Regions from separate parts of the Lonsdalea populi genome, predicted to be linked through region 4. Evidence: predicted binding sites of a transcription regulator. Region 4 holds the regulator's gene; each other region holds the start of a gene.
The links. Region 4 encodes Fur, which represses iron uptake genes when iron is present. Its sites were predicted from a motif close to ATAATAATGAGAACNACTATCAA; they were not measured.

Region 1 (8,104 bases), 1.4 Mb from region 4:
TGTCCACGCTGGCGCGCACGCTGTAATAATAGTCGTTGTGGGTGCGGGGGATCAGTTTCGGCGTGCCGGTACTGCCGCCCGAAAGCTGGAAAAAAGCGACCTGATCCGGCGGAGTCGGGCTAGGCGCGGGAATGTCGATGTCATCATTCATCAGCGCGGACAACCCGTCATCGCCGTCATCGCCTAGCAAAATGACCTGTTGCAGCGACGGGCAGCGCACCCGCAGCTGACTGGCGAAATGGTCGTCGGAGAACAACGGGTGACGCCGATCCGCGATCAACAGCGTCGGTTCAATCTGGTCTGCATAGGAGTTAATCTCGCTGCGTTGATGGCTGGGAAGCGCATTGACGGCGACGATCCCGGCGCGGAGCAGCGCGAAATAGACGATGTAAAATTCGGCGATATTTCCCAACTGCACCAGTGCGGTATGGCCGCAGCGCAGGCCGCGTTGACGCAGCGCGGCCGAGATACGGGACGCCAACCGATCCATCTGCCGATAGCTGAACCGGCGTTCGCCGCAGATCACGGCGACGTCGTCGCTCTCTTTATGTCGCGTCAGGATGTCGTCCAGCGGCGCATCGGTCCAGTAACCGCAGGCCCGGTAGCGCTGTTCCAGCGCAGGCGGCCAGCGGTTGAATTCAATCATCATGCGGCGTGCTCCCTGTCTTGCTGTAACCCGAAAGCGCGCAGCATGGTGCTGAGTTTGACGCCGGTTTCCTGCCATTCTGAGAGCGGTTGGGAGTCCGGCACAATGCCTGCGCCGGCAAACAGACGCACCCGGTTGTCCTGCACTTCGCCGCAGCGGATGGTCACCGCCCACTCGCCGTTGCCCTGCGCATCGCACCAGCCGACAATGCCGCCGAAACGCTGGCGATCAAACGGTTCCAGCTCGCCGATCCGGTCCAGCGCCGGCTGGAACGGCGTGCCGCACAGCGCGGGCGTGGGATGCAGCAGGCAGGCCATCGACAGCGCGTTTTCTCGCGGGTCGATAACGTCCGCCTGCAAGTGGGTGGCGAGATGCCATAGCACCGGCGTGCTGATGAGCGTCGGCGCTTGCGGCACCGTCAACGAACGGCAGCGCGGCAGCAGCGCGCGCTGCATCTCTTCAATCACCAACTGATGTTCATAACGATCTTTGACGGAACTTTGCAACGCCTGCTGTAGCCGGTGATCTTCGCCCGCGTCGTTGCTGCGGCGGCTGGAGCCTGCCAGCGGTTGCGAGGCGATCGTCATCCCCTGTTTGCGCAGCAGCAGTTCGGGGCTGGCGCCGACCAGACAGCCGTCTGCCAGCGGCAGATGGAAGTTGTAGCTCCACGGATTCTGCTGGTTGAGCTGCAGCAGCAGCGAAAGGGTATCGAGCGGCTGTTCGGTTTCGATGTCCAGCAGGCGAGAAAGCACGATCTTATTCAGCTCGCCGCGCTTTGTGGCATCAATACCGGCGCTGACCATCCGCATAAACGTCTCCCGGTCCGGGATTTGCCGCTGACGAAGAATACGAGGAAAGGTATTCGTCGCCGGGCGCTCCGCCAGCTCATCACGCTGAATCCAGCGATACGATGTGGGGATTTTCAAGTTGACCGGCTGGCGTTTATCGAAAGGGACCGCGCCTACCAGCAGCGGATTGTCGAGACCGTCTCGCTGCGCCTGTTCAAACAGATGGCGTACCTGGCGCTGGAATACGCCGTTCAGATCGTCGCCGTCGTCGGCCGGGTGGGTTAACGTGGCGTAACAGCCGCGCGCATGCAGGCTGGCGGTGGGCGACAGGAATAGCATGTCGTCTCGGCGTAGGTCGCCGATATCCGACGCGCAAGTCTTGGCAGATAGCGTAGACACTGTCCGTTCCTTATGGTTGATTCACAAAAACGAAATGACGCTGAGGCGTATTTCGTCAAAATTATGCTGTGGTAATCAAATATCCAGTCCCTGGATCCATCACTTGGGGGCGCTTTACTCGCCATATCGAATGAGCGGCGCGCGCTGATGCCGGTTCGAACCGGCTGCGCCGATTAAGCCCCTCGCGGCGGATCCTCAAGGCAATCAGTCAGAATAGGCGGACGCGTGATGCCGTCCGCCAGAGTGCTAGCGGCGATGATGCATGGCCATCGCCGATTACCAGCTGTAGCTTACCGTGGCGACGATGCTGCGTCCGGTGCCGTAGAAGCAGGCGGACGTACTGCTGCAGGACGCGACGTAGCGTTTATCCGCCACATTGTTGACGTTGAGCTGTACGGCCGCGCCTTTCAGGCTGGCGGCGGCTTCGCCCAGTTCGTAACGCGCCATCGCATCGAACAGGGTGTAGTGAGGCACTTTGAAGCTTTCGGCGTTGTCGCCGTAGCTGGTGCCGATATACCGTATGCCGGTGCCCAGCGTCAGGCCTTTCAGCGCACTATCCAGGAAACGGTAGGTTCCCCAGGCGGATGCGGTATGACGCGGAATCGACGCGGGCGCCTTGCCCACTTGGTTGGCGGTGTTGCTCTCGCGGGTTTCCGCATCGGTGAAGGTGTACGCGCCCATCAGGCTGATTTCCGGGGTTAGCTGGGTATGCGCTTCCGCTTCCACCCCCTTCGATTTTACCTTGCCGATCTGCTCGTTGTACCCGGTGATGCTGTTGTAGGAGGTGATGTTCTTCTGGGTGATGTCGAACATCGACAGCGTCAGCAGCGTATCGCCGCCCGGCACCTGATATTTCACCCCGATTTCGGACTGCTCGCCGGTGGTGGGCTTGAACGGATCGCTGCCCGGCGCGCCGCTGCTCAGGTTCGGCTCGAAGGAGGTGCTGTAGCTGATGTACGGGGAAATGCCGTTGTCGAAGGCATACAACAGAGCCGCGCGTCCGGTGAACTTGTTGTCGTTTTGCTGCGTGGTGGTGGACTTGGAGCGGTCAGTCGTCCGCACTTCGCTCCAGTCATTACGACCGGACAGCAGCAGGTTCCAGCGCTCCCACTCCATCTGATCCTGCAGATAGATCCCCACCTGATCGAGTGTTTTCACCGTGCTGGTCATCAGATTCAGTTCGCTGTCGCTGACCAGCCATGAGCCGCCGTAGACCGGATTAGCCCAGTCGAAATCGTATTGATCGCCGCCATTGCGCCAGTAGTTGTAGTCCTGTTTCTGCCACTTGTAATCCAGCCCGCCGATCGTTGTGTGCGCGACATCGCCGGTGGCGAATTTGGCCTTCAACTGGTTATCCAATCCCAGTTCGTCGGTGTTGGTGTACTCCTTCTGCTGACGGCGGGAAATGGTGGTGTCCGTCGCCGTTCCACCGACGGTGTAGACCAGATACTTGTATTTCTCCTTGAGCTTGGAGTAGCGGAAATTCTGCTGGAACGCGATCGTGTCGTTGAATGAGTGGTCGAAGATATAGCCGAGAGAACCCAGCTCGCGCTTCGATTCATGATAGTTAGGATCGCTAACGTTCAGGTCGTAAGGGATATAGCCGGAGACCGTTTCGAACATCGTGCCGTAGGCGGGCAGGAAGTTACGGAAGCCGGCTTCCGGATCGTTCTGGTAGGCCGTCAGCAGCGTAAAGCTGGTATCAGGATTCGGCAGCCAGGTCAGGGCCGGCGCGACGGCGACGCGCTCCCGCTTGGCGTCTTTAACGAATTCATGCTGGGTGCTGCCGATGCCGTTCAGGCGGTAAAGCAACGTTTTGTCGTCGTTGAGCGCGCCGCCAAAGTCGAATGCCGCTTCGCCCAGATGCTGATTGCCCGCGCGGAACTGAATCTTGCGGATCTCTTCAGCCGTTGGACGTTTGCTGGTCATGCTGATCAGCCCGCCGGGGTTTACCTGCCCATACAGCACGGACGCCGGCCCGTGCACCAGCTCGACGCGTTCAAGCAGCCACGGGTCGAATTTTCCCAGCGATGAACCTTGCCCGCTCAGGCCGAAACTCAGCCCATCGAGGAATTTCGGCGCATAGCGGAATCCGCGGGCGATCACTTCGTCGTTGCGATTGGAGGATCCGCGATAGTTGGTGACGACGCCGCTGGTGTAGTTCAGCGCGTCGGCGACGGAACCCACGGCCTGCTGATCCATCTGGTCACGCGTGACGACGGAGATCGTCTGCGGCGTCTTCACCAACGGGGTTTCGGTTTTGGTGCCGGAGGCGCTGGCTTTGGCAACGATGCCTCGCAGCGGCGCAGTGACGCTCTCTCCCTGTGTGGCGCTGACCAACATCGTGTCATTGCTGTCGGCGGCGGAGGGCGTATCCGCCGCCTGCGCCAGAGGGGGAAGCAGAAGCGAAGAAGCCAACACCCACGGCATGCCGCGTCCGTTAGTACGAAAAGTAATAAGCTGTGCTAATGGTTTTATTTTCGTGGTGAACATGATTTATCCCTTTGAAAAGCCTGCTGCAAAACATCAGGAAGAAGGATTTCGCAAGCACTGAGTCAGCAACTCACCGAAGCATCTGACGCACAATAAGGTGAATTGCAGGCTAAACCCTTTTCTATAAGGGTGTTGTCTCGCGTTAATCCCCGCCGTAACACAAGTTAGGACGACATGTTATTGCAACTGTAAATGATTCTCAATACTATTCTCCTTTATGTCTGGTTCTGTGGCGTTATCCACAGAAAGTAAAAATTAAGTAGTTAATCTTAACTAAATATTAACAAAGCTAAACTTGGAGGATTTATGGCTGAATCACTGCCGTATGGCTTTGCGGCAGCGCTATTGACTGCGCCGGATGCGGGGACGGAAGACTGGTGGGGACGGGTTGCGCATCTCGGCACGCCGCTGATCGAAAGCGCGGACCGGAAACAGGTCAGGGTGACGTTTCTCTGGCGCGATCCCGACGGCATGGAGGCGCTTTCCCCGACGCAGCGGGTGTACGCGGATATCAACGGTGTGACCGACCATCACAGCTGCTCGCCACAGAGCCTGACGCGTCTGGCAGGTACTGACGTTTGGCACTGGTCCGTCCTGGTAGAGAACGATTGGCGCGGCAGCTACTGTTTTTTGCCGGTCGGCGCCGGGCTGCTGCCGCCGGCGTTCAGCGAGGATGAGGACGAACGCCGCCGGCAGCAGCGCGAGTGGTGGTATTCGCTGTCGGCCCATGCGGTGGCCGATCCGCTGAATGCCAACGCGCCTCATCACACCTGGGGAGGCCAGCCTGAGTCGTCCGCCCATATGCCCGGTGCGCCGTCGCAGACCGCGTGGCGGCGCGTTGACCGGGGAGAGGGGACGGTCAACGGGCATCGGCTGCAGACCTTCACGTGGCGCAGCGACAAACTGGGCAACGCCCGGCGTATCTGGCTTTACACCACGGGAGACAGTTCCGCACCGGAACAGCGTCCGCTGGCGATTGTACTTGACGGCCAGCGCTGGGCGGAGCAGTTCCCGCTCTTTTCCGCGTTGGACGAAGAAACCCAGGGCGGGGCGCTGCCGCCCGCCGTCTGGCTGCTGATCGACGCGATCGATCTTGACGTCCGCAGCGACGAACTGCCCTGCAACGCCGATTTTTGGGCGGCGGTACAGGATGAACTGCTGCCGTTAGCCGCTCGGCACACGCTCTTTAGCCATGAACGCGATCGCACGCTGGTTGCGGGTCAGAGCTACGGCGGACTGGCGGCGCTGTATGCCGGGCTGTTTATGCCGCAGCGTTTCGGCCGGGTGCTGACGCAATCCGGCTCCTTCTGGTGGCCTGACCTGACCGTTATCACCGATGGCAATTCTTCCTCCCAACCCGGCGGCTGGCTGGGCGAGCAGGTTCGCAAGCAGGGGCTTACGGACATGCCGCTGACGGTATTTCAGGAGGCGGGAAGCCGCGAGGCGGACATTGAATTCGTCAATCGACAGATGCATCAGGCGCTGACAGCGGCAGGACACCGGGTTCAGTTTCGTGTGTATGCAGGCGGCCATGATGCGCTGTGCTGGCGCGGCGGCTTGATTGACGGCTGCCGCTGGCTGATGGCGGAGATGACTGAGGGGCATGCATGTTCCCACCACGTGGAAAAAGGCAATCAAATATGAGTCAGGAACAACCCAACCCGTTCGATGATGACAGTCTCGCGTTTCTGGTGCTGATGAACGCACAGGAGCAGTACAGCCTCTGGCCGTCGTTTGCAGCCGTTCCCGCAGGATGGGGTACCGTCTACGGGCCGGGCGACCGCTCGGCCTGCCTGAACTGGATTGAAACTCAGTGGCAGGATATGCGTCCCGCCGGCCTGCGGCAGGATGAGAGGTAACCGCGCACCGCACGTCGGCGTCGTCACGGCGCCACACTCCGTTTTCTGCATGCAAACGCAAAGGAAGTCACATCGTGTCTGACACTCTCGTCACGCCTGTACGACAGGCAAACTATCTGGAACTACCGCTCGTCGCGGCCCAGCCGGGGATCTGGATGGCGGACAGCATCGCCAGCCGGAGAAATATTTTTACCGTGGCGCATGCCATCGAACTCAACGGCCCGCTGGACCGCGACGATCTGGATACGGCTATTCGGCAAGGACTGGCCGAAGCGGATACGGTTCATGCCTGCTTCATACTGAACGAAGACGGTGAACCTCGGCAGCGTGTGCCGACCTGTGTGACGCCGAGCGACGTGCTGGCAGTCGAGTGGCGGGACCTCAGTCAGCAGCCGGAAGCTGAAAACGCTGCCTATGCATTGATGCAGGCGGATTTGGCGAAAGAACTGCCGGCCGACGGCGAACAGCCTCTGTACCGGCAGTGTGTAATGCGCGTATCGGCAGAGCCACAGCGGTGGCTGTGGTATCAGCGTTTTCACCATCTGCTGCTGGATGGTTTCAGTTTTGACGCGCTCACGCGGCGCATTGTCGAGATTTATAACGCCCTGCGGTCCGGAAAAGCGGCGGCGGCCACCCCGTTTACGCCCTTCAGCGGCGTGGTGGACGAGTATCTGACCTGGCAGTCTTCTCCCGCCTGTCAGCGCGCCGCCGAATTCTGGCGTAAACATGCGGCCGATCTGCCGGCGCCGATCTCTTTGTCCACCGAAGAGGGGCTGCCTCACTCAGACACGGTGCGGACCTGGCATCATCAACTCTCGTTCCCGGCGACGCCGTTTGCCGCGCTGGCGGCGCATCCCGAACTGGAGCAGACCCAACCGGCGGAAATCGCCATGGCGGCGCTGGCCGTCTACCTGTTTCGCATGAGCGGAGAACCTCGGCTGTCGATTGGCTTTCCGTTTATGCGCCGTATGGGCTCGGCGGCGCTGTCCGCCACCGGTCCGGTCGTGAACGTATTACCGTTACAGCTAACGCTCTCTTTCGACATGACATTGACGGACGTCACCCGGGCGTTGCTGGCGGAGATCAAAACCGTCCGCCGTCATCAACGCTACGAAGCCGAACAGCTGCGGCGCGATCTGGGGCGGGTCGGCGACCAGGCAGGGCTGTACGGGCCGGTCTTCAACTACAAGGTGTACAACGCCGGACTGGCGCTGGACGGCGCGCCCGCCGTCACCCACGTGCTGGCGATGGGCCCGGTGGACGATCTGGAGTTCAACATCGGCGTCGACGGCGACCGCTTACAGTTGGGGCTGGTGGCGAATCCCGCCCGCTATGACCGCCAGACGCTGACTGCGCACGGCGAGCGGCTGCACCACCTGTTGTCTCAGCTGGCGGAACAGCCCGCGCGGCGGATTGGCGATCTGTCGTTGCTGAGCCTCGAAGAGCAGCAGCGGATCGACGGCTGGAGCCGGGGACCGCAGCTTGCGATGCCGGACGATGTCGCTTCAGTCATCGACCTGCTGCGGCGTCAGGCGGTTCGGCAGCCAAAGGCGGTCGCGATCACCAGCGCAAACGAACAGATTGACTATGCGGCGCTGTCGGCGCGGGTGATGCAGCTGGCGCGCGTTCTGATCGCGCGCGGGGTTAGCGCGGACGATGTCGTCGCCATCGCCGTTCCGCGCTCGGTGGACAGCGTGGTGGCGATTCTGGCGGTGTTGGCCAGCGGCGCAGCCTATCTGCCGCTGGATCTGGACTATCCGCGCGAGCGTCTGACGCTGATGTGCGAAGATGCCCGGCCGGTGCTGCTGCTCACCTGGCGGGACCGGCTTGCTCAGATGCCGGACTTGCCGCACACCTTGTGTCTGGACGATGACGCGCTACGGGAGGAATGCCAGAGGGTCTCGGCGGCGCCTGTCGGC
Region 2 (8,104 bases), 1.6 Mb from region 4:
CTGCAGGCGGTGGTCAACCGGCATACCCACTTTAGCCAGATCGCGCGTGCGCTACGGCGTATCGAACACGACTATGCGGACAGCCTGAACGTAGAGCAGTTGGCGGCGGACGTGAATATGAGCGTGTCGGCCTTCCATCATAATTTCAAGGCGGTGACGAATACCTCGCCGCTGCAATATCTGAAGTCTTACCGCTTACACAAGGCGCGGCTAATGATGTTGCATGATGGGCTGAAAGCCAGCGCGGCGGCGCTGCAGGTAGGTTATGAAAGCCCGTCGCAGTTTAGCCGGGAGTTTAAACGCTATTTCGGCACGACGCCGGGCGACGAGGTGATTCGGTTACGGTCGGGCAGCACGTTGGTGGAAGGTAACTAACTTGCGTCGCCGCACAGGCGTTCAGCCCGGCGGCGGAAGGTGGCGTCAGACGCTGACGCGTTTTTTACGCCAAAGTATGACGGCGATACCGACTAAACTGCTGACCAGCAGCACGACCGGCAGCAAGCACAGCCCGGTCATCACCTGGTCTTCGTAGCGTTTCACCAGCGGAATATGGCTGATGGCGTAGCCCAGCGAGACAATGCCGCAGACCCACAGCAGGCCGCTTAGCCAGTTGAAAACCTGAAAACGAGTATTGCTCAGCCCGGAAATCCCGGCGATGGTCGGAAGCAGCGTGCGAACAAACGCCAGAAAACGGCCGATTAACAGCGCCACCAGTCCGTGCCGATGAAACAGCGAATAAGCGCGCTGGTGATAATGCACCGGCAGTTGTCCCAGCCAGGTTTTGACCAGTCGGGTATGGCCCAGCCATCGCCCTTGCAGATAACTGAGCCAGCAGCCCAGGCTGGCCGCAATGGTCAGCAGCACCATGGTTGGGATGAAACTCATCACGCCTTTGGCGATCATGGCGCCCGTCAGCAGCAGCAAGCTGTCTCCGGGTAGGAAAGACGCCGGCAACAGGCCATTCTCAAGAAACAAGGTAACGAAGAGAATGCCGTAGACCACCCAAATCACGTGAGGATCGGCCAGTGCGCTGAAATCCTGCTGCCATAGCGCCTGAATTATTTCGTGAACAACACTCATTTTGCGTCCTGTCTGGTTTTGCTGGAATCCCCTGAGGTGAACAACGTATTGCTGCTCCGTGCCGCGGTTCGGGTACGTAATTAGGGTGAAAAACGTGGGTTTGTCGTTATAACTGCCGTACAACGACCATAATACACGTTTCCCCCATTCAACCGCAGCGAAATCAGGGGATGTAGCGCGACAGAAACCTTTACGATTCCTGAATTCTTCTGAACCCGTCGGCGAGATCCTCGATCAGATCGTCGCAATCTTCCAGTCCGATATGTAACCGAATCAACGTTCCGTTGAAATCAACGCCGCCGGCCGGTCGGATTTTGGCTAGCTCATCCGGCTGATTAGCCAGAATCAGCGATTCGAAACCGCCCCAAGAATAGGCCATGCTGAAGTGGTTGAAGTTATCAAGATAGCTGGCCAACTGGGCTGGCGTGAGTTTTTGTTTTAAAACAAACGAAAAAAGCCCGTTGCAGCCGCTGAAGTCGCGCGCGAAGGTCGCGTGGCCTTTACATTCCGGCAGCGCAGGGTGATTGACGACATCGACTTCCGGACGTTCCGCCAGCCAGCGCGCGATGCGCAAACTGCTTTCCTGATGCTGCTTCAGACGGACCCCCAGCGTACGCAGGCCGCGGCTAGCGATATAGGCGCTGTCGGCGTCCGCCATCTGTCCCATCAGATAAGACTGCTCGCGCAGTCTGTCCCAGCAGCGCGCATTGGAGACCGCGGTGCCAAGCATGGCGTCGGAATGCCCGACGATGTACTTGGTGCCGGACTGCACGGAGATATCCACCCCGGCATCCAACGCCTTAAACAGGATGCCCGCCGCCCAGGTGTTGTCCATGATGATGACGATCTCCGGGTTGACGCGGCGCACGGCGGTGACAATGGCGGGTACGTCCTGCACTTCCATCGTGATGGAGCCTGGGGATTCCAGAAATACCACTTTGGTTTCCGGCTGGATCAACTTGGCGATGTCGCCGCCGACCAGCGGGTCGAAATAGGTGGTGCTGATGTCCATCCTGCCCAGCACTTTGTTACAAAAGTCCTGTGTTGGCTCGTAGGCGGAGCCGGTCACCAGCAGATGGTCGCCCGCGGAGACAAATGACAGGATGGCGTTGGCGACAGCCGCTGCGCCGCAGGGATATAACGCGCAGCCCGCGCCGTTTTCCAGCTCAGCCATGGCTTCCTGAAGAGAGAAGTGCGTCAGCGTCCCTCGGCGGCCGTAGAACAGCGCGCCGTTGGCGCGATTGATGGTCGCCTGTTTCTTGTCTTGCACGCTGTCGAAGACCAGCGAGGAGGCTCGCTGAATCACGGGATTAACCGAACCTTGGGTAAATTTCTTCTGTCTCCCGGCGGATACCAGTGCTGTGGCGGTTTTTTTACTCGTCATGCTTCACCTGTTGCTCATCGGCCTTGATGGCTCCTGTCATTGAGGAGCGCGGCGGTTTTAACTCTTTAACACCTTTCTCTTTACGTTATCATGGCTGACACCGAGTGTGTCGGGCGGAAGGCTAAAAAGCACACTCTTGCTGCCAGTCAGGGCAGTCAAAGGGAATTGTGCTGTAGGGAAAGGCGGAGTTCCGGCTATAAGGGCCGGCTGCCACGGAGATATATGCGCAATAATAATGAGAATAGCTATCAATTAATTTTGGCTTTGGTATCATTTTGGCCAAAATAGTTGACCCATGAACAGCACTGAATGATTGGCGGAGGAACAGCGTGAATACGGCTGACATTAAAGGAAAGCAGCAGGTTTCATCAGCCCGGCGGACGATCGGCGGCGCCGTTGGCGCAGTGTACCGGAGCCTGCTGGCGTTATTGCTGGTGGCGGGCTTTAGCGGCTATGCGTTTGCCGCGCCTTCATCTTTACCTCTCTCCACGAACGGCGGTGACCCGGCGGCGGCATCACCGCTCGCGCCGCCGCCGGGTCCCGACGCGGCCGCGCCGGGCAATTTGATGCAGATGGATTTATCCGTGCTGGGGATGTATCAACATGCGGACGTTGTGGTCAAGATCGTAATGATCGGCTTGATCCTGGCGTCGGTGCTGACCTGGGCCATCTTCTTCGGCAAAAGCGCCGAGTTGATCGGCGCCAAGCGCCGTCTGCGTCGCGAGCATGACGCGCTGAGCAACTTACGCTCACTGGACGAAGCTGCGGAAATGGCGCGTCTTTGCAAAATGGGCAGCGTCGCGCAACAGTTCGTCGCCGATGCGCAGGACGAAATCTTACTGTCGGCCCGTTCCGACGATAATCAAGGCATCAAAGAGCGCACCGCGTTCCGCTTTGAGCGGCGTGTCGCCGCCAACGGACGCCACATGTCGCGTGGGACCGGATACCTTGCGACCGTCGGCGCCATCGCGCCGTTTATCGGTCTGTTTGGTACGGTTTGGGGCATCATGAACAGCTTCATCGGCATCGCCCACACGCAAACGACCAATCTGGCCGTTGTCGCGCCCGGTATCGCCGAAGCGTTGCTGGCGACGGCTATCGGTCTGATTGCGGCGATTCCGGCGGTGGTGATCTACAACGTGTTCGCCCGCTCCACGACCAGCTACAAGGCGCTGGTCGGCGATGTGGCGGCGCAGGTGCTGCTGCTCCAAAGCCGCGATTTGGATATTGCCGCCAGCGAAAGCAACGCGGCGTCTTCTTCGACGCAGAAACTGCGGGCGGGCTGAGCATGGCGATGCATCTGAACGACGGACAGAACGAAAACGGCGAAATGCATGACATCAACGTCACGCCGTTTATCGATGTCATGCTGGTGCTGCTGATTATCTTTATGGTGGCGGCGCCGCTGGCGACGGTCGATGTTCGCGTGAACCTGCCTGCCTCTTCCGCTGCGCCTCAGCCGCGTGAAAAGCCGATCTATCTGACGATTAAAGCCGACAAACAGCTGTATCTGGGTGAAGATCCGGTCACGCAGGATACGCTGGCGCAGACGCTGAATGCGAAAACCAACGGCAATAAAGAGAACACCATCTACTTCCAGGCGGATAAAAGCGTGGACTATGAGACCATGATGCAGGTGATGGACGCGCTCCGCTCCGCCGGGTATCTCAAAGTGGGGTTGATGGGGATGGAAAAAGTGTCTCGTTAATGACTCACGCAACATCCTGTACTTTAAGCGCGGCTTTTGCCGCGCTTTTTCGTTTCTATAAACCTCGCCTGTGGCCTATCGCCCTTTTTCGCCGACGAGGTTGGCCCTTCAGCCGCAGGCGCGATGTTTTCGCCAGAGATGCGGCGAAAGGCCGCACCGCCGGGAAATAGGCCGAGGAGTCGGCTTAACCGCGTGAGTCAGGATGCCGCCAGTGGATGCGGCTGGGCACGTAAACGCGTTTTTCGGGCAGCACACGGCTGTCGATCAGCGCGGTAATCATATCGAAGCTTCTGCTTGCCAGCGTTTCGCAATCTTGCGCGACCGTGTCGATTCGCAACGGCAGACAGTCGAACAGATAGTGGTCGTCGAAGCTGCACAGTCGGATCTCGCTGTTCATCAGGTTGTGCTGATTCAGGTAGCGTAGCACCCCTTCCAGCAGGCCGCAGGCGGCGACAAACAGGGTTTTGGGCGGCCGCCCCAGCGTCGCGCACAGCTCGGCGAACATTTCATAGCCGGAGCTGGGTCGATAGTTGCCGTGAATGATCCAGTCTGGATGGCAGCTAATTCCGGCGCGTTCCAGCCCTAATTGGAAACCCGCCAATCGGTCGCGGGTAGGCGAAATGCGGGCTTGGCCGCCAATAAAATAGAACTCTCCCCGGTGCTGACGCGCGACGGTTTCCACCAGCGTCGCCGTGGGTTCTATCGACTCGGTGATGACCAACGGCAGGTCGGAGTCGCCTATCATGCGGTCGAACTGTACGACAGGCAGTTGTTGGTTGATCTTCTGATATTCGGCGTCGTTAAGCATGCTGGAGGCGACAATCAGCCCGTCCACCTGACGTTGAATCAGACTATTCACCGCCAAAATTTCCTGGCTGGGATTCTCGTCGGTACAGGCGATGAGCAGTTGCAGACCGGCTTCGCGGCACAGCATTTCCAGCTCGTGAGAAATTAACGCAAAGCCATAGTTGGTCATTTCCGGGACGATCAGGCCGAGCGTATTGCTGCGGGTAGAGCGAAGCGAGCGGGCGTGAATACTGGGTAGGTAACGATGCTGTTGAGCGAGAGCGAGAACGCGGTCGCGCGTGGCGTCTGAGACGCGAAATTCCTTACTACGACCATTTAAAACCAAACTGGCGGTGGATTTGGAAACCCCCGCCAGCTTGGCGATATCACTGATGGTTACGCGCTTAGTTTGTTTCACCACTCGTTCTTAATGGTAGAAAAAAGGGAAACTATTCTATCACGCATGGCGCTAACAGCCAGTGCCGCAGCATTAACCTCCCTGAACCGCTGAAACTGAGGGTGGCATCCCGCTGTGGGAAATAGCGGGCCGACATCACGGCGGCACCGTGGTTGACGAAGATCTCTACGCTGGAACTATCGCACAGGATATGCAGGTAGTGCAGTTCACCGCGCCAGTAACGATGTTCCGGCTCGCCCGTATGCAGGTTATGACGACTCAGCGTCAGCCGTTCGCCATCCCAGCACAACACCATCAGATTGGCGAAGTTGATCTGGAATTCTCCCTGCGTATCCACAATCAGTTCCGCGCTGCCCGCAGGTAGTACCGGAGCATAATCCGCTACGCCTTTCCAGGCGTGCTTCTGCGTGCGCAGGCTCTGCAACTCCCGGGCGGGCTGCTGATAAAGCATGCCGTCCTGAAGCGTGAGCTCACGCGGACAGGTCATGGTATGCACCCAGCCGTATTCGATGGTGGGCTGCTGGAACTCATCCTGATCCGGAACCGCCATCCAGCCGAACATCAGGCGACGGCCATCCCGGCTCGTCGTGGTCTGCGGCGCATAGAACTCAAAGCCCAGATCCAGCTCCTGGAAGTCTCCATGAATGAACTGCGCTTTGTCATAATCAAGCTTGCCGACGAAGTAGCCCGCCTGAAAGATATTCAGGTAACGCTCTTCTTCAGCCGCCAGACCTTGCGGACTGCAAATCAGCACGTCGTGCTGCCCTAACGGGAACAGATCCGGGCATTCCCACATGTAGCCGAAATCGCCCAATCCGCCGAGGCGGGAACCGGCGATTTCACCCAGACACCGCCACTGATGCAGATCGTCGGAGGAGAACAAAAGCACCTTGCCCTGCAAATCGTTGTCCTGAGCGCCGAGCACCATGTACCACTTGCCGTCATGACGCCACACCTTCGGATCGCGCACATGGCCGGTATACCCTTCCGGCAGCGTCAGAACGGGGCCGAGCTTGTCGAACCCTCCGTCTGCATTTTCCCGCGCCAAACACTGGTTGGCCGTGCGGGTTCCGTCGTCGTACTTTACGTTGCCGGTATAAATCAGCGTCAGCGCGCCGTCGTCGTCTTCCACCGCAGAGCCGGAGTAGCAGCCGTGGCTTTCATAACTCTCCGCCGGTACCAGCGCCACGGGTTCGTGGCGCCAGTTGACCAGATCGGCTGAACTCCAGTGCCCCCAGAATTTGGCACCGTGGGCGCAAGCTAATGGATTCCACTGATAAAACAGATGGTAACGCCCTCTATGCTGAATGAATCCGTTAGGATCGTTCAGCAGGCCGACATTCGGCGACAGGTGCCACTGCGGACGGTAAGGGTCATAGCACTGGCGCGATTGAGCCGACATCAAGGCATGAGCCATACGTTTTAATAAGTGGGTTTCTCTCATTATTTGCTATCCGTTTTGTATCTCAGGAGCAGTGAAAGCACGAAGGCTGTCCCAAAGGCTATCAGCATGCCGACCACATAACTGATAAATGAGTCGGGTTTTACGATCGCCATGCCCGGAATACCGGTCAGGCCCACGGCGCTCATGCCGACGTGGTTCGCCACGACCCAGGCGCCGCCCAGCGCACCGCCGACGATAGCGGCCAGGAACGGTTTCACGAAGCGCAGGTTGATGCCGAACAGCGCCGCTTCGGTAATCCCCAGCAGTGCGGAGAAACCGGAAGGGATGGCGATCGCTTTAATTCGGGCATCTTTGGTTTTGAAGTAAACCGCCAGGCAGGCACCGCCCTGAGCGACGTTAGCCATACACCAGATCGGCAGCAGGAAGTTGACGCCGATATTCGGATTGCCCAGCAGACCGGCTTCGATGGCGTGGAAACTGTGGTGCACCCCGGTAATCACGATAATAGAGTAGAGACCGCCGAAGAGCAGACCTGCAAACCAACCTGCATGCGCGATCAGGGTGCTCAGTACCATGGAGATACCATCGCCCAGTATCCGGCCCGCAGGACCAATCACCAGCATGGCGACGAAGCCGGAGATGATGACGGTCAGGAACGGCGTCAGGATGATATCCAGCGCGTTAGGGATGATTTTGCGCAGGCGTTTTTCCACCATGCTCATGAACCAGACGGCCAGCAGTACCGGGAACACGGTACCCTGATAGCCGATCATGGCGAAGTCGTAGCCGAACAGGTGCATGGTCTTGAACCCTTCGGTGACGCCCCAGGCGTTGGTCAGCGAGGGGTGGGTCAGAATCCCCCCGAGCGTCGCACCCAGATACGGGTTGCCGCCGAATTCGCGCGCGGAGGTGAAACCAATCAGGATCGGCAGAATGATGAAAGCGGCGGAGCTGAAGATATCCAGCAGGATGAAAATGGCGCTATCCGGATTCACCCAGTTATAGGTTTTTATCATCCCCAGCAGGCCCATCAACAGGCCGGAGGCGACGATAGCCGGAATGATGGGAACGAAGATATTGGACAGCAGACGCGCCAGACGCTGCAACGGATTCAGCTTTTTGGCGGCGGCCGACGCGGCCTCCGCTTTGCTGGATTCATGGACGCCTGCGGCTTTGATGAATTCCGCGTGAACCTTGTTGACCAAACCGGAGCCGAAAATGATCTGCATTTGCCCTGAGTTTTGGAAACAGCCTTTAACGCCTTCCAGTTTCTCGATAGCGGCTTTGTCCGCCTTATTATCATCTTTTAACACCAGACGCAGA
Region 3 (8,104 bases), 720 kb from region 4:
CGGTATGCCGGTGGGCGAAATTTACAGCTGATTTTCACGCCACACCTTCAAAAAGCCCGCGCCATTGCGCGGGTTTTTTTTTACTCGCCGGGCGTCAGAACAAACAAGACAAAGGAACCAGAGCGATGAGCCAAGAAGTGATTATTTTCGATACCACATTGCGTGATGGTGAGCAGGCGCTGCAGGCCAGTCTGAGCGTTAAGGAAAAGATTCAGATAGCCATGGCATTGGAACGTATGGGGGTCGATGTGATGGAAGTGGGCTTCCCGGTCTCATCACCTGGCGATTTCGATTCAGTACAGTCCATCGCCCGGCAGATCAAAAACAGCCGCGTCTGTGCACTGGCCCGCTGTGTAGAGAAGGATATCGATGTCGCGGCCGAAGCCCTGAAAGTGGCTGACGCATTCCGTATTCATACCTTCATCGCCACCTCGCCGATGCATATCGCCACCAAGCTGCGCAGCACGCTGGATGACGTGATTGAACGCGCAATCTATATGATCAAACGCGCTCGCAACTATACTGACGACGTCGAGTTCTCCTGTGAAGATGCCGGACGAACGCCGATTGACGATCTGAGTCGCGTGGTGGAAGCCGCGATTAACGCCGGCGCCCGCACCATTAACATTCCAGATACCGTCGGCTACACCCTGCCCCATGAATTCGGCAACATCATCGCTTCTCTGTACCAGCGCGTTCCCAATATCGACAAAGCCATCATCTCCGTTCATACCCATGACGATCTGGGTCTGGCGGTCGGCAACGCCATGGCGGCGATCAACGCGGGCGCCCGTCAGGTAGAAGGAACGCTGAACGGCATCGGCGAACGTGCCGGAAACTGCGCGCTGGAAGAAGTTATCATGGCGATCAAAGTGCGTCAGAAGCTGATGAATCTGCACACCAACATTCATCATCAGGAAATTTACCGCACCAGCCAGATGGTCAGTAAGATCTGCAACATGCCGATCCCGGCCAACAAAGCCGTCGTCGGCGCCAACGCCTTCGCCCACTCTTCCGGCATCCATCAGGACGGCGTGCTGAAAAATCGTGAAAACTACGAAATCATGACGCCGGAATCCATCGGCCTGAAAGAAGTACAGTTGAACCTGACGTCACGCTCAGGCCGCGCCGCAGTGAAACACCGCATGGAAGAGATGGGCTATAAGGATTGCGACTACAACCTGGACGATCTGTACACCGCCTTCCTGAAACTGGCGGACAAAAAAGGCCAGGTATTTGATTACGATCTGGAAGCGCTTGCGTTCATCAACAACAAGCAAGAAGACGCCGCCCTCTACCGTCTGGATTACTTCAGCGTACAATCAGGCTCCAGCGTCATGGCCACCGCCTCGGTCAAACTGGCCTGCGGTGAAGAAATCAAATCAGAAGCCGCCACCGGCAACGGCCCGGTCGACGCCGTTTACAAAGCCATCAACCGTATCACCGGTTTCGATATCAATTTGGTCCAGTATCAGCTGTCCGCCAAAGGTCATGGTAAAGAAGCGCTGGGTCAGGTGGACATCGTGGTCGACTATCAGAACCGCCGCTTCCACGGCGTCGGACTGGCGACGGATATCGTCGAATCCTCCGCGAACGCCATGGTGAACGTGTTGAACAATATTCAACGTGCGCAGATGGTTGAAAAGGAATTACTGCGCTTGCAGCAGCAGAACAACAAACAAAATAGTCAGGAAACAGTGTGATGAACAAAAGCTACCATATCGCCGTACTGCCGGGTGACGGCATCGGCCCGGAAGTCATGGCTCAGGCCTACAAAGTGCTGGAAGCCGTGCGTCAACGTTTTGGTTTGAACATAACAACCAGCGAATATGACATTGGCGGCGCCGCCATCGACCGTCAGGGCACGCCGCTGCCGAAAGATACCATTACCGGCTGCGAACAGGCGAGCGCGATCCTGTTTGGTTCCGTCGGCGGTCCGAAATGGGAACATTTGCCGCCGGCAGAACAGCCTGAACGCGGCGCATTGCTGCCGCTGCGTAAACACTTCAGCCTGTTCAGCAACCTGCGCCCGGCGCGTCTGTATCAAGGGCTGGAAGCGTTCTGTCCGCTGCGCGAAGATATCGCCGCGAAAGGCTTCGACATTCTGTGCGTGCGCGAACTGACCGGCGGGATCTATTTCGGCCAGCCGAAAGGCCGTGAAGGCAGCGGTAAAGATGAACGCGCTTTCGATACCGAGATTTATCACCGTTTCGAAATTGAACGCATCGCCCGCATCGCCTTTGAATCCGCACGTAAACGCCGTCATATCGTGACATCAATCGACAAAGCCAACGTGTTGCAGAGCAGCATTTTGTGGCGCGAAGTCGTCACCGAAATCGCTAAAGATTACCCGGATGTGAAGCTGAACCACATGTACATCGACAATGCCACGATGCAGATGATCAAAGATCCTGCGCAGTTCGACGTGGTGCTGTGCTCCAACATCTTCGGCGACATTTTGTCCGACGAATGCGCCATGATCACCGGCTCCATGGGCATGCTGCCTTCCGCCAGCCTGAACGAATCCGGTTTCGGTCTGTATGAACCCGCGGGTGGTTCCGCGCCGGACATCGCTGGCAAAAACATCGCCAACCCGATTGCACAAATCTTGTCTGCGGCCCTGCTGCTGCGTTACAGCCTGGGTGAAGATGCCGCCGCCGCCGCCATCGAGCAGGCGGTGAATCATGCGCTGGAAGCCGGACACCGCACAGGCGATCTGGCTCGCGACGGCAAGGCCATTGGCACCAGTGAAATGGGCGACGTCATTGCCCGTTATGTCGCGGAAGGGGTGTAATCATGGGTAAAACGTTATATCAGAAGTTATTTGATGCGCACGTCGTGTATGAAGCGGAAAACGAAACGCCGCTGCTGTATATCGACCGTCATCTGGTGCATGAAGTGACATCGCCCCAGGCGTTCGACGGTCTGCGCGCCAAAGGTCGTCAGCTGCGTCAGCCCGGCAAAACCTTCGCCACCATGGATCATAACGTCTCCACTCAGACTCGCGACATCAAGGCGAGTGGCGAGATGGCCCGCATTCAGATGCAGGAGCTGATTAAGAACTGCAAAGCGTTCGGCGTGCAGCTGTACGATCTGAACCACCCTTATCAGGGCATCGTTCACGTCATCGGCCCTGAGCAGGGCATGACGCTGCCGGGAATGACCATCGTCTGCGGCGACTCCCACACGGCCACCCACGGCGCGTTCGGTTCTCTGGCGTTCGGCATCGGGACTTCCGAAGTCGAACACGTCATGGCGACGCAGACCCTGAAACAGGGCCGCGCAAAAACCATGAAGATTGAAGTTACCGGCGATGCGGCTCCGGGCATCACGGCCAAAGACATCGTATTGGCAATCATCGGCAAAACCGGTAGCGCGGGCGGCACCGGTCATGTGGTCGAGTTTTGCGGCAAGGCCATCGAAGCGCTGAGCATGGAAGGCCGCATGACACTGTGCAACATGGCGATTGAAATGGGCGCGAAAGCCGGTCTGGTCGCCCCGGATGAAACGACCTTCACCTACCTGAAAGGTCGCCAGTTCTCGCCGAAAGGCAACGAATGGGAAAAAGCCGTCGAGTACTGGAAGACGATGAAGTCAGACGCGGATGCTCAATTCGACAGCGTGGTCACGCTGAACGCCGCCGACATCGCGCCGCAGGTCACCTGGGGCACCAACCCCGGCCAGGTGATCGGCGTGAATCAGGCCATCCCGGCACCGGAATCCTTCAACGATCCGGTTGAGCGCGCCTCTGCCGAGAAAGCCCTGAATTACATGGGCCTGAAAGCAGGCATCAAGCTGACCGACGTCGCCATCGACAAAGTCTTCATCGGCTCCTGCACCAACTCGCGGATTGAAGATCTGCGCGCTGCCGCCGCTATCGCCAAAGGCCGCAAAGTGGCTGCGGGCGTGCAGGCGATGGTCGTACCCGGCTCAGGTCCGGTAAAAGCACAGGCCGAAAAGGAAGGTCTGGACAAGATTTTTATCGAAGCCGGCTTCGAATGGCGTCTGCCTGGCTGCTCAATGTGTCTGGCGATGAACAATGACCGTCTGAATCCGGGCGAGCGCTGTGCCTCCACCAGCAACCGCAACTTCGAAGGTCGTCAGGGCCGTGCCGGACGGACTCATCTGGTCAGCCCCGCCATGGCCGCTGCGGCCGCGGTGACCGGGCGTTTCGCCGATATTCGCGAATTGAACTGAGAGGGATAACCCATGACTAAATTCACTCAACATACTGGTCTGGTCGTCCCGCTGGACAACGCCAATGTCGATACCGATGCCATCATTCCCAAGCAGTTTCTGCAGAAGGTGACCCGAACCGGCTTCGGCCAACATCTGTTCAACGACTGGCGTTTCCTGGATGTCGCAGGCCAGCAGCCTAATCCTGACTTCGTGCTGAACCAGCCTCGTTACAAAGGCGCCAGCATCTTACTGGCCCGTGAAAACTTCGGCTGCGGCTCCTCCCGCGAACATGCGCCGTGGGCGCTGACCGACTACGGCTTCAGCGTCGTGATTGCGCCGAGCTTCGCCGATATTTTCTACGGTAACGCCTTGAACAACCAGCTGCTGCCGGTTCGACTGAGCGACGCCGATGTCGACGAACTGTTTACCCTGGTGGAAAACAACGAAGGCATCACCTTCACCGTCGATCTGGAAGCTCAGATTGTGAAGGCGGGCGATAAAAGCTATCCGTTTGAAATCGATAACTTCCGCCGTCACTGCATGATCAACGGTCTGGATAACATCGGCCTGACGCTGCAACACGAAGCGGCGATTGCCCGCTACGAGGAAACACAGCCGACGTTCCTGCGCTAAGCTTCACCGTGTCACAATGCCCATGGCCCGCTTCGGCGGGCCTGTTTTTTACCGCTCCCCACGCGGTCCCTGACACCAGTACGCCATAAACGCCATCGACTCTCGCGCGACACCCCGCTCGCCCACCAGATATCGCCTTAAGGCTTTCACCACCGATGATTCGGCGGCCACCCAGCCGAAAAACTGCCCGTGCTGACTCTCCGCCCTTTCCCACAGCAGTTCGTCTTCAGGGACTTCCGTTAACTCAACGACGGGAGGCACGCATGGGGCCTGAGGCAAGGTCAGCGCATCGCGAACCGCATCCAGCAACCGCTCGCCGTGTTTTGCTCCGCTGTCTTCCCGCGGCAGCCAATGAATATCGGCGAAGGTGAAATGGCTGAAATCCTGGCAGTCGGCACGCAAAGGCAGCTCGATAAAGGCCTGCACCTGAGGAGGCGACGCCTGCCCGGCCAACTGCTCCAGAATTCCTTTCACGGCTGGAAACGCAGTTTCGTCGGCGATCAGCAACGCCCGGCGGGTCTGCTCTACAGGCAGCCACTCATAGCCGCCTTGGCGGCCCCGCGAGTCGGCGCAGGGCGCCACCATCTGCAGACGATCACCCGGCTCGGCGCGCATCGCCCACGATGACGCCGGGCCTTCCGTGCCGTGAATGACAAACTCCACTTCCACCTCCCCCGCTGCCGCATTCAGGCGGCGAAGGGTATAAGTCCGCGCGATGGGACGTTGGCGTTTCGGCAATGCCAGCAGCTCCGCATACCAGTTCGCGACATCCGGCAGTTGAGACGGCGTGCCGTCAAGTGCAGGGAACAGGAGTTTAATTCGCTGATCGGGCGCACCGGTCATCATCCCACGCACTGACTCGCCGCGGAAAACACAGCGCATCATTGACGGGCTCAACTTCTGCTTATTCGCCAGCGCAACCTCGAAAATCTTGTACTCTTTTGCTCCCGCCATACTCATCCCTCTGGTGTTCTACCGTACTCAAGCGAAGAATGTTAGCACTCTACTGATAATGAGAACAATTATTGATACAGGGATTTATAGAAGGTGGAAGCGGCCTCACAAAGCGCGGAAGTGGTTCGACTTTCGGGCTGTCAAGACGGTCAGACGGAGGAAATAACAGAAGCAATGGCATTCATCACGCAGCGATCAATGCCACTGTTCACCCAGACGATGTTCAACAGAGGAACAAAACACAGCAACGGCAGGTAGGTTTTATTGCCTACGCCCCAAACAATGTTGAACATAAAAGCGCCCCAGTTCCATCCCTTGACTTCTCTTGGTACGGCTTTTCCATATTCGGCCATGTGTGAGTTTTCCTTGCAAAATATGACAAAAAATCACGTGGACAGTACCTAGAACTCCATTCAAGCTTCAACTATTTTGCGGCGATAATATGATCGCCTAACTATTTAACTTAATTGACCATTTCATCGAAACATTTCATTCAGCTGACGTATTGATAAGAGCACCGCGGTGCGTCAGCGGACATTCAGGGGAAGAATAGGACAGAAAAAAATCAGGCAGGGACCCGTAGGCCGCTGCCTGATTGAGCGTCAGGGAAGCAGAAAACTTTCCTGAATGCGTCCAACGATTATTCGTTAATGCGAGGATGCTGATCGATTAGCGACCGACGTTTCGTCTCTAGCTCAACGATTTGAGCGTTAATATCTTCGATTTTATGCTCGATATTGTCGTGATGCTCACGCAGCAGCTCTCTGGCTTCACTCAGGTCGGAGGCCGCCGGCGTCGCGCCTTTCAGCGGCTTGTTGGCCGTTTCCTTCATGAAGATACCCGTGACCAGACCGATAACGGCGATGACCATCAGGTAGTAGGCCGGCATAAACAGGTTGTTGCTGGCTTCAACCAGCCACGCGGTCAACGTCGGCGTCAGACCCGCGATCAGGATAGAAATGTTGAAAGCGCTCGCCAGCGCACTGTAACGGATGTGAGTCGGGAACATCGCCGGCAGCGAAGAGGCCATCACACCGGTAAAGGCATTCAGAATCACCGCCAGTATCAGCAGCCCCAGGAAAATCAGGCCGATTGCGCCACTGTTGATCATCATGAAACAAGGGATGGCCAGCAGGAACATCGCAACGCTGCCGATCACGACGAACGGTTTACGTCCGAAGCGATCGCTCAGCAGCCCCATCACCGGCTGAACAAACAGCATCCCGATCATGATGGCGATGATAATCAGTACACCGTGGTTCTCGGAGTAGTGCAGGTTGTGCGACAGGTAGCTCGGCATGTAAGTCAGCAGCATGTAGTAGGTGACGTTGGTGGCAATCACCAGGCCCGTACAGGACAGCAGACTTTTCCAATGTTTGGTGGCAATCTCTTTAAAAGAGACACGCGGCCCGGTATTCAAGCCGTCGCGGTCGTCTTTTTCCATCTTCTCAACGTGCTGCTGGAACGCCGGCGTTTCCTCCAGCGCATGACGCAGATAAAGGCCGATGATCCCAAGCGGCAGCGCCAGGAAGAACGGGATACGCCAGCCCCATTCCAGGAACTTGGCTTCGCCTATCATGGCGGAGATCAGCACCACGACGCCCGCGCCCAAGACAAACCCGGCGATGGAGCCGAAGTCCAGCCAGCTTCCCATAAACCCACGCTTCCGGTCCGGAGAATATTCGGCGACGAAGATCGACGCACCGGTATATTCGCCGCCCACGGAGAAACCCTGAGCCATTTTGGCCAGCAGCAGCAGTATCGGCGCCCAGATCCCAATGGAGTTATAAGACGGTATCAGGCCGATGCAGAAGGTACTGATCGACATGATGATAATGGTAATGGCCAATATTTTCTGACGGCCATATTTGTCGCCCAAAGAGCCGAAGAACAGCCCGCCCAGAGGACGAATCAGGAAGGGAACGGAGAATGTCGCCAGCGCGGCGATCATCTGGACGCTGGGGTTAGCGCCGGGGAAAAAGACCTGGCCCAAGGCGTAAGCGACAAAACCATATACACCGAAATCGAACCATTCCATGGCATTACCCAGCGCGGCTGCGGTAATGGCTTTACGTAAACGTGTATCGTCAATAATGGTGACATCGCCCAGAACGATGGGCCGTGCCTTTCTTCTGCGTAACTTCATAGTGAATTATTTTACCTGTTTTAATGTAATAGACTGAATTGAAACGTCTCACTGAAGGATGGTCACATCAAGATAGTTTTTTATTTCGCTATAACCGATTAACCCAGTTTCATTTACTAGCATGTTACCATAGGTTGAATGTTTATATCGACTTTAACGTTCCTTGACTCATTTTCAAAGCCCATCTTAGCA
Region 4 (8,104 bases):
ACCGGGCGTTATCAAGCGGGCTTTTTCCCTATCATGATGTTCGGCATGCCGGGTGCAGCGTTAGCGATTTATCACTGTGCCCGCACTGAGAATCGTAGCCGGGTGGCCGGGATCATGATAGCCGGCGCCTTTGCCGCTTTCTTTACCGGCATCACGGAGCCGCTGGAGTTCTCCTTTATGTTCGTGGCGCCAGTGCTGTATTTCCTGCATGCGCTGCTGACTGGGCTGTCGGTTTACATCGCCGCGAGCATGCATTGGATTGCCGGTTTCGGTTTTAGCGCAGGTCTGGTGGATATGGTGCTCTCATCCCGCAACCCGCTGGCGACGCAGTGGTACATGTTGATTCCGCAGGGGCTGGTATTCTTCGTTATCTACTACATCGTCTTCCGTTTTACTATCCAACGTTTTAATCTCCTGACGCCGGGGCGCGAAGCGGTTGCGACTGTCATAGAGACCCCGTCCACGCAGGTTTCATCTTCAGATAAGTTGGAAACGGCGGCTGAGGGGTATTTGCGCGCCGTCGGCGGGAAAGACAACCTGACCGGTATTGACGCTTGCATCACGCGCCTGCGTTTAAATGTGAAAGACTCGGCGCGGGTGGATGAAGCGTTAGCCAAACAGCTGGGCGCTTCCGGCGTGATTCGCCTGAACGCGCAAAGTGTGCAGATTGTTGTGGGGACGCAGGCTGAAACTATCGCGTTTGCTTTACGGCAGCTATCGAAAAAATAGGGCGACACTTTATCGGTCGGGTAATAACGTATGACCCCGCCGGGCGATTTCGTCATTGAAATATTCATAGCGGGGCGAAGATAAAACTTCACCCCGTTTTTTATGCTGTCCACGCCTATGCAATTTAGGTGAAACAAACGGTTGTTTCCCGGCGTGGCTTGTTGGATCATTAGCGGTTATGTGTTGTTTTTCGTTTTAAGGAATCAAGCATGAGTGAGGCAGAAGCCCGCCCAACGAATTTTATTCGCCAGATCATCGACGAAGATCTGTCATCTGGTAAGTATGATCATATTCAGACGCGTTTTCCGCCGGAGCCCAATGGCTACCTGCATATCGGTCATGCAAAATCGATTTGCCTGAATTTCGGCATTGCCGAAGACTATCACGGCCAATGCAACCTGCGTTTCGACGATACCAACCCGGTCAAAGAGGACATCGAATTTATCGAGTCCATCAAGCACGACGTCCATTGGCTGGGCTTCTCCTGGAGCGGCGAAGTCCGTTATTCGTCCAACTATTTCGACCAACTGCATCAGTACGCGATTGAGTTGATTAATAAAGGGCTGGCGTATGTCGATGAGCTGACGCCGGAGCAGATCCGCGAGTATCGCGGTACGCTAACCTCCCCGGGTAAAAACAGCCCTTACCGCGATCGCGACGTTCAGGAAAACCTGGTGCTGTTTGAAAAAATGCGCAGCGGCGGATTTGCCGAAGGCACCGCGTGCCTGCGCGCCAAAATTGATATGGCGTCGCCTTTCATGGTGATGCGCGATCCAGTGCTGTATCGCATCAAATTCGCCGACCACCACCAGACCGGCAACAAGTGGTGCATCTACCCGATGTACGACTTTACCCACTGCATTTCCGATGCGCTGGAAGGGGTGACTCACTCTCTGTGTACGCTGGAGTTCCAGGATAACCGCCGTCTGTACGATTGGGTGCTCGACAATATCTCCATCCCCGTGCATCCGCATCAGTATGAGTTTTCTCGTTTGAATCTGGAATATGCGGTGATGTCCAAGCGCAAACTGAACCAACTGGTGATGGAAAACGTCGTGGAAGGCTGGGACGATCCGCGTATGCCGACGATCTCCGGTCTGCGTCGTCGTGGTTATACCGCAGCTTCTATTCGCGAATTCTGCCGCCGTATCGGTGTGACCAAACAGGACAACACGGTAGAAATGGCATCGTTGGAATCCTGCATTCGCGATGATTTGAACGAGAATGCGCCGCGCGCCATGGCCGTGCTGGATCCGGTGAAAGTGGTTATCGAAAACCTGCCTGAAGGCCACGAAGAGTGGGTGACGATGCCAAACCATCCCAACCAGCCGGAGATGGGAACGCGTCAGGTCGGTTTCAGCCGCGAACTGTACATCGACCGTGCCGACTTCCGTGAAGCCGCCAACAAGCAGTACAAACGTCTGGTGCTGGGAAAGGAAGTTCGTCTTCGCAACGCCTATGTGATCAAAGCTGACCGTATTGAAAAAGACGAGCAGGGCGAGATCGCAACAATTTACTGTAGCTATGATCCAGATACGCTGAGCAAAGATCCGGCCGATGGACGCAAGGTAAAAGGCGTCATCCACTGGGTTTCCGTGGCGCACGGCATTCCGGCCGAATTCCGCCTGTACGACCGTCTTTTCAGCGTAGCGAACCCAGGGGCGGCGGAAGATTTCCTGTCGACCATCAACCCTGAGTCGTTGCAGATCGCGAATGGATTTGTTGAAGCCAGCATGGCGGAGGCTCTGGCGGAGAAAGCGTACCAGTTCGAGCGTGAAGGGTACTTCTGCGCGGACCGCGTTTACTCCAGCGCCGATCATTTGGTATTTAACCGAACCACAGGTTTGCGAGACACTTGGGCCGGTTGACTTTATCGTGCCCGAATAAAGAAAAAAGAAAACCGCCGTGGCGGTTTTCTTTTTTTGTGAATCATTTTTTCTGATTAGAAGAGGAATCAGTTCCCTTCGTGCAGTTTTTCGTCTTCACGGCAGTTGCCGGAGCTGCAGTGGCCGTACAGGTACAGACTGTGGTTAGTCAGTTTGATACCGTGGCGCTCTGAAATCTCACGCTGGCGAGCTTCAATGGATTCATCGCTAAATTCAATGACGCGTCCGCAGTCTAGACAAATCAGATGATCGTGATGCTGTTGCTGAGTCAGCTCGAAAACTGATTTTCCGCCCTCAAAGTTGTGACGAGTAACGATACCGGCGTCATCGAACTGGTTTAGCACGCGATAAACGGTAGCCAGGCCAATTTCCTCTCCCATATCAATCAGTTTTTTATACAAATCTTCCGCACTGACGTGATGGCAAGTTGGGTCCTGCAGGACTTCCAGGATTTTAAGACGAGGAAGGGTTACTTTCAGGCCGGCCTTCTTTAATGCGGTGTTGTTGTCAGTCATGCGGATTTAGTCCTGTTACTCTACTTTCATCAAGGGAGGCTAACTAGCCTAATATCATCGGTCGGCTCAAACATGTTTATTCGTCTCAATTATAGAACTGCATAGGCGAAATGAAAACCGCAGAACCGTAACCATATCAGGCTTACCCATCGGTGAGAGGGACGGCGCAACGCCGTTTTAAAAGCGAAAAATGGTGAGAAACCAGCTAACCGAAGGGGGTATTGTACCGCGCAAAGCGGAAAAGTTAAAAAAATGTATCTATATTTATGACAGGTTTTACCTATTGATACGGCTCCGACACAAACTTGTGCCGGGCCGCAACGGGGAGAACTGATCTAAAATGCTTACAAATTCAGCTCAGAACTGATTTGTTTAACCCATGCGCTCACGCGCTCCTCGGTCAGCTCCGGCTGACGGTCTTCATCAATCGCCAGGCCGATGAAGTGGTTGTCGTCAGCCAGACCTTTCGAGGCTTCGAAGTAGTAACCTTCGGTAGACCAGTTACCGACGATGGTCGCGCCGCGCGGTTCGATAATATCGCGCAAGGTGCCCATGGCATCACAGAAATACTCGGCATAGTCTTCCTGATCGCCGCATCCAAAGAGCGCTACGCGCTTTCCGGCGAAATCGATGTCTTCCAGCGTCGGAAAGAAATCGTCCCAGTCACACTGTGCTTCCCCGTAATACCAGGTTGGAATGCCCAGCAGCAGAATGTCGAAACGCTCAAGATCTTCTTTGCTGCTTTTGGCGATGTCATGGACTTCTGCGACATCGGAGCCCAGCTGCTGTTGGATTGCCTTGGCAATGTTTTCGGTATTGCCAGTATCGCTGCCGAAGAAAATACCTATAAGTGCCATGGATAATATAACCTCTTGATTCCTATTGATATGGTGCCTGAGCTACCACAGATCGGATAATGATAGCAGACCCTTTCTGAGGGAGAAACTTGTATCTGCCGGTGCCTCGACTCTCTCTGCCCTCGCGGTGATTTTTTATGTCATAGATATTTTTGTAATTTTTTTAATCTACTATCTTATTGAAAAACTTTAACTAAATATTATTTCTGGTTTTTTTCTTATTTTTGCGAAGTCTGTCCTCTAAATTTTTGTCCGATATTGACGATGGTGAACACTGAGCGCTTTGTCAGTGACGCCCAATCAGCACCGTGCTTTCCCTTAACAAAGGCGCTTCAGCCAGTCTTAGTTACACCAAACTTAATCTTTTGCTTCGGCAGGGAGTTTTGATATGCGATTGCTGAGAAATATTGCTATCCGTACGGCATTACTGTGGGTGTTGGGCACTTTCTGTGTGTTGTGGGGCGCGGTTTCGGCTTACACCTTCTATTCATTCCATGCGATGACCCAAACATCGCACACCAGCACGCTCCTGGTTAAAAATATGAACCTAGTCAACACGGGGAACGATCAGTATTTTCGTATGGTGACTCGACTGGCCAGATCGGTGGACTATCGTCGGTCGGGCGATATCGCCAATGCGGACAAAGAGCAGCGGTCTGCAGCGGAAGCGCTCAATAATATGAAAGAGGGTTTGGTGGCGTTCAAACAGATCGACCACGCCGGCATGGACAGTTCTTTGGCTGATGCGGTGGCCAACGACTGGACGAATCTTATCCAAAATGGCGTAGAGCCGATGTTCCAACGCGCGGCTGCCTCTGCGCTGGATGAGTATCAGGAATATGCTAAAACGACCGTCCCTGCGTTAAGTCGTCAGTTCGGCATTTCTGTTACGGCGTTCAACAAAGCGGGCGCTGAGAAGTTTAGCGCAGCGGGCGAGCGTTTCAACCGTCTGACTTTCATTGGCCAGACTATCCTGGTAGCGGGACTGATAGCGGGCATATTAATGTTGCTGTTCACCGATCGTTATCTGGTCAAATATTTGATGCGCCCTCTCAACGAACTTCGCGACTACTTCCAGATCATCGCCGCCGGGCGGTTGGGTAAACCGATCGTGGACTTCGGCAACAACTGCGTGGGCAAACTGTTCCCTCTGCTGCGCGATATGCAGGGCAGCCTGGCTAATACGGTCAGCACCATCCGCAGCAGCGCCGAATCCATTTATCAGGGCGTGGCGGAAATCGCCGCTGGCAACAATGACCTCTCGGCGCGCACGGAGTCTCAGGCCTCCGCGCTTGAAGAGAGCGCGGCCAGTATGGAGCAGTTAACGTCGACGGTGAAACAGAACGCCGAGAACGCCGGGCATGCGCGTCAGCTGGCGCAGCAGGCTTCGGTCACGGCCCACAAGGGTGGAGAACTGGTCGACAACGTGGTGAAAACCATGTCTGAAATTGCCAGCAGCTCCAAGAAGATTGCTGAAATCACCACGGTGATTAACGGGATTGCATTCCAGACCAACATTCTGGCGCTGAACGCCGCAGTGGAAGCGGCCCGCGCCGGAGAACAAGGGCGTGGTTTCGCCGTCGTCGCGGGGGAAGTGCGTAATCTGGCTCAGCGAAGCGCGCAGGCGGCCAAGGAGATCGAACATCTGATTTCCGATTCGGTACGCAGCGTCGATTCCGGATCGTCGCAGGTCGCGGACGCAGGAACGACCATGAGCGAAATAGTCCGCTCCGTATCGAACGTGACCGATATCATGGCGGAAATTGCCACGGCGTCCGAGGAGCAAAGTAAAGGGATTGCTCAGGCAGGGCAGGCGATTGCGGAAATGGATGGCGTCACACAGCAGAACGCCGCGTTAGTTGAAGAAGCGTCCGCCGCCGCGCGCTCGCTGGAAGAGCAGGCGGCTCTGCTGACGCAGGCCGTGTCGGTCTTCCGCCTGACGGAATCGTCGGCCAAAGACGCGCCCGTAGTTCATAGCCGTGAGGTAAAATCGGCCGCTCCCGCGCCTGCGTTAAAAGCACTCCCATCAGGGAAATCGGCGGATAACTGGGAAAAATTCTAACCAAGCCACGCGATTTCACACGCTAGCAGCTATGCCTGTTACCCTTATCGTCGCCGCGAGGAGCGCGATGATAAGGGCGGATTGGGAATTAGACTGAAAGATGTGCGGAGCGTGGGAGTCAGTGAACGTCGTAATGAAAACAATAAATTCGGGGCGTCTCTGACGACGCGTTATGTGCGATCAACGTGTTGCGCCTGCCAGCTGCGATAGCAAAATTTGCTCGATGAGCTCACTTCGGCTGATCTTTTTCTCTTCCGCCAACGCGTTGAGAATATCGACCGCTTCTGCGTTAATTTTCAGCTCAACCCGCCTTAACCCACGATTTTTGTCTCGTCTCAGCTGATTGCGCTTGTTGATTCTCAGCTGTTCATCTCGTGAAAGCGGATTGGTTTTCGGACGGCCCGGACGACGCTCATCAGCGAAAAGATCCGGCGTGGTGCGATCCGTTTGTTCTTTTGCCATAGGTAGTGGTACTGCAAAGATTCGGACCAAAAGGCGCATTTTATCTGCGACATTTTGATGATGTGGTTAACAATGCCAGTGGCTAGAAAGCCGACCCTTCAGTGCGTAAAGCGGGCGACATGATACCCCAGCGGAACCAGCCGCGACAATGGTTTACTGGTGTCGCGGCGAACGGTTGGGTTAACTCTGGGCCATAAAACGGTGTATTGCCCGCAGCACGGCCTCGGGTTTTTCTGCATGGACCCAATGCCCTGCGCCTGCGATGGCATAAGCCGTCGCACCGGGAAACTGGCGCAGCAGCGCATCGCGATAGCGGCGATCCAGATAAGGCGAATTCTCTCCGCGAATGAACAGAATGGGGTGCGCCCAGACGGGGACGTCCTGCCAGCCTGAAATGGCCTCGTACTGGTCCCATAAAACCGGCACGTTGAATCGCCACGCTCCCTGAGCAAATGACTTCAGCAGGAACTGAATTACGCCATCGTCGGCGATGCTTTCGCGCATCAATTCCGCAGCGGCAGTACGTTGTGTAATCCCGGCGGCGCTGACGGCTCTTAGCGCGGCAAAGATGTCGTCGTGTCGTCGACTGTGATAATGCACCGGCGCAATATCAATCGCGACGATGCGCTCAATGCGATCCGGAATCAGCGCGCTCAGCGCCATGGCGACTTTACCGCCCATGGAGTGGCCGATCACCATGACACGATCCAGCGCCAGTTCGTCCAGCAGATCCACGACATCTTGCGCCATATCCTGATACTGCATGGAGGGATCGCGTGGAGACAACCCGTGGTTACGCAGATCGATCTGTAAAATATCGTGTTGATTTTGCAGATTGCGGGCTAATACGCCAAGATTATCCAGGTTGCCGAACAGGCCGTGAATGAGAATAACCGGAAGCTGCTGCTGAGGCAGTTGTGCGTTTTGCCAGCGATAATTCAATTTCATAGTGAAGTTCATTCAGGGAGACGTTTGCTTAGGGTATCATGAGATTATCCTGCGATCTCGCAGTGCCATGAACGTTCGCCTCTGGCGACCCTCCATGCGCAAAGGCATCACTCAGCCTAATCTGACTTTATGCGGATACCCCCGTTTGCTGCTGTTCGCGGGAGAAAGGTAACTTTATACTCCCTGATGATTGAAGAAATAAAACCGTACTGGATGAAGATGAAAACTATTGAGGTCGACGAAGAGCTTTATCGTTATATTGCCAGCCATACCCAGCATATTGGCGAAAGCGCATCAGACATTTTACGGCGCATGCTGAAATTCAGCGCCGGACAGGTTGCACAGACAGCCCCCTCCAAAGCTGCGGCGGCTGAACAGCCGGCGGCGGCGATTCAACCCAGCCCGCGAGACCGGGTGAGAGCGCTCCGCGAGCTGCTGTTATCAGACGAATACGCTGAGAAGAATAAAGCGATCAACCGCTTCATGTTGATATTGTCCACGTTGTATGACTTGTCACCTGCTGAATTCAGCGCGGCGACCGAGTCGCTCCACGGCCGGACCCGCGTTTACTTTGCCGGTGACGAGCATACGCTGCTGCAAAATGGCACGCACACTAAACCCAAACATATTCAGGGCACGCCATAC

Region 1: the regulator Fur is predicted to act here: its motif matches at 4,513-4,535, upstream of fes (enterochelin esterase).
Region 2: the regulator Fur is predicted to act here: its motif matches at 2,694-2,716, upstream of exbB (tol-pal system-associated acyl-CoA thioesterase).
Region 3: the regulator Fur is predicted to act here: its motif matches at 5,819-5,841, upstream of I6N93_RS02350 (siderophore-interacting protein).

What each region holds. Positions count from the first base shown of each region.
Region 1 covers NZ_CP065534.1:2,567,396-2,575,499, reverse strand. Annotated here, with positions in the region: gene I6N93_RS11290 ((2,3-dihydroxybenzoyl)adenylate synthase) at 1-649, opposite strand, end outside; gene I6N93_RS11285 (isochorismate synthase) at 646-1,833, opposite strand; gene I6N93_RS11280 (TonB-dependent siderophore receptor) at 2,110-4,326, opposite strand; gene fes (enterochelin esterase) at 4,633-5,970, shown strand; gene I6N93_RS11270 (MbtH family protein) at 5,967-6,185, shown strand; gene I6N93_RS11265 (amino acid adenylation domain-containing protein) at 6,260-8,104, shown strand, end outside.
Region 2 covers NZ_CP065534.1:3,461,943-3,470,046, reverse strand. Annotated here, with positions in the region: gene I6N93_RS15330 (AraC family transcriptional regulator) at 1-375, shown strand, start outside; gene I6N93_RS15325 (DedA family protein) at 421-1,080, opposite strand; gene metC (cystathionine beta-lyase) at 1,271-2,464, opposite strand; gene exbB (tol-pal system-associated acyl-CoA thioesterase) at 2,794-3,750, shown strand; gene exbD (TonB system transport protein ExbD) at 3,753-4,172, shown strand; gene I6N93_RS15305 (LacI family DNA-binding transcriptional regulator) at 4,357-5,376, opposite strand; gene I6N93_RS15300 (glycoside hydrolase family 32 protein) at 5,408-6,820, opposite strand; gene I6N93_RS15295 (sucrose-specific PTS transporter subunit IIBC) at 6,820-8,104, opposite strand, start outside.
Region 3 covers NZ_CP065534.1:495,058-503,161, reverse strand. Annotated here, with positions in the region: gene leuA (2-isopropylmalate synthase) at 126-1,703, shown strand; gene leuB (3-isopropylmalate dehydrogenase) at 1,703-2,794, shown strand; gene leuC (3-isopropylmalate dehydratase large subunit) at 2,797-4,197, shown strand; gene leuD (3-isopropylmalate dehydratase small subunit) at 4,210-4,812, shown strand; gene I6N93_RS02350 (siderophore-interacting protein) at 4,861-5,766, opposite strand; gene I6N93_RS02345 (hypothetical protein) at 5,916-6,119, opposite strand; gene proP (glycine betaine/L-proline transporter ProP) at 6,407-7,912, opposite strand.
Region 4 covers NZ_CP065534.1:1,214,242-1,222,345, forward strand. Annotated here, with positions in the region: gene nagE (N-acetylglucosamine-specific PTS transporter subunit IIBC) at 1-729, shown strand, start outside; gene glnS (glutamine--tRNA ligase) at 939-2,597, shown strand; gene fur (ferric iron uptake transcriptional regulator) at 2,684-3,130, opposite strand; gene fldA (flavodoxin FldA) at 3,475-3,987, opposite strand; gene I6N93_RS05435 (methyl-accepting chemotaxis protein) at 4,376-6,049, shown strand; gene ybfE (LexA regulated protein) at 6,230-6,511, opposite strand; gene ybfF (esterase) at 6,692-7,459, opposite strand; gene seqA (replication initiation negative regulator SeqA) at 7,679-8,104, shown strand, end outside.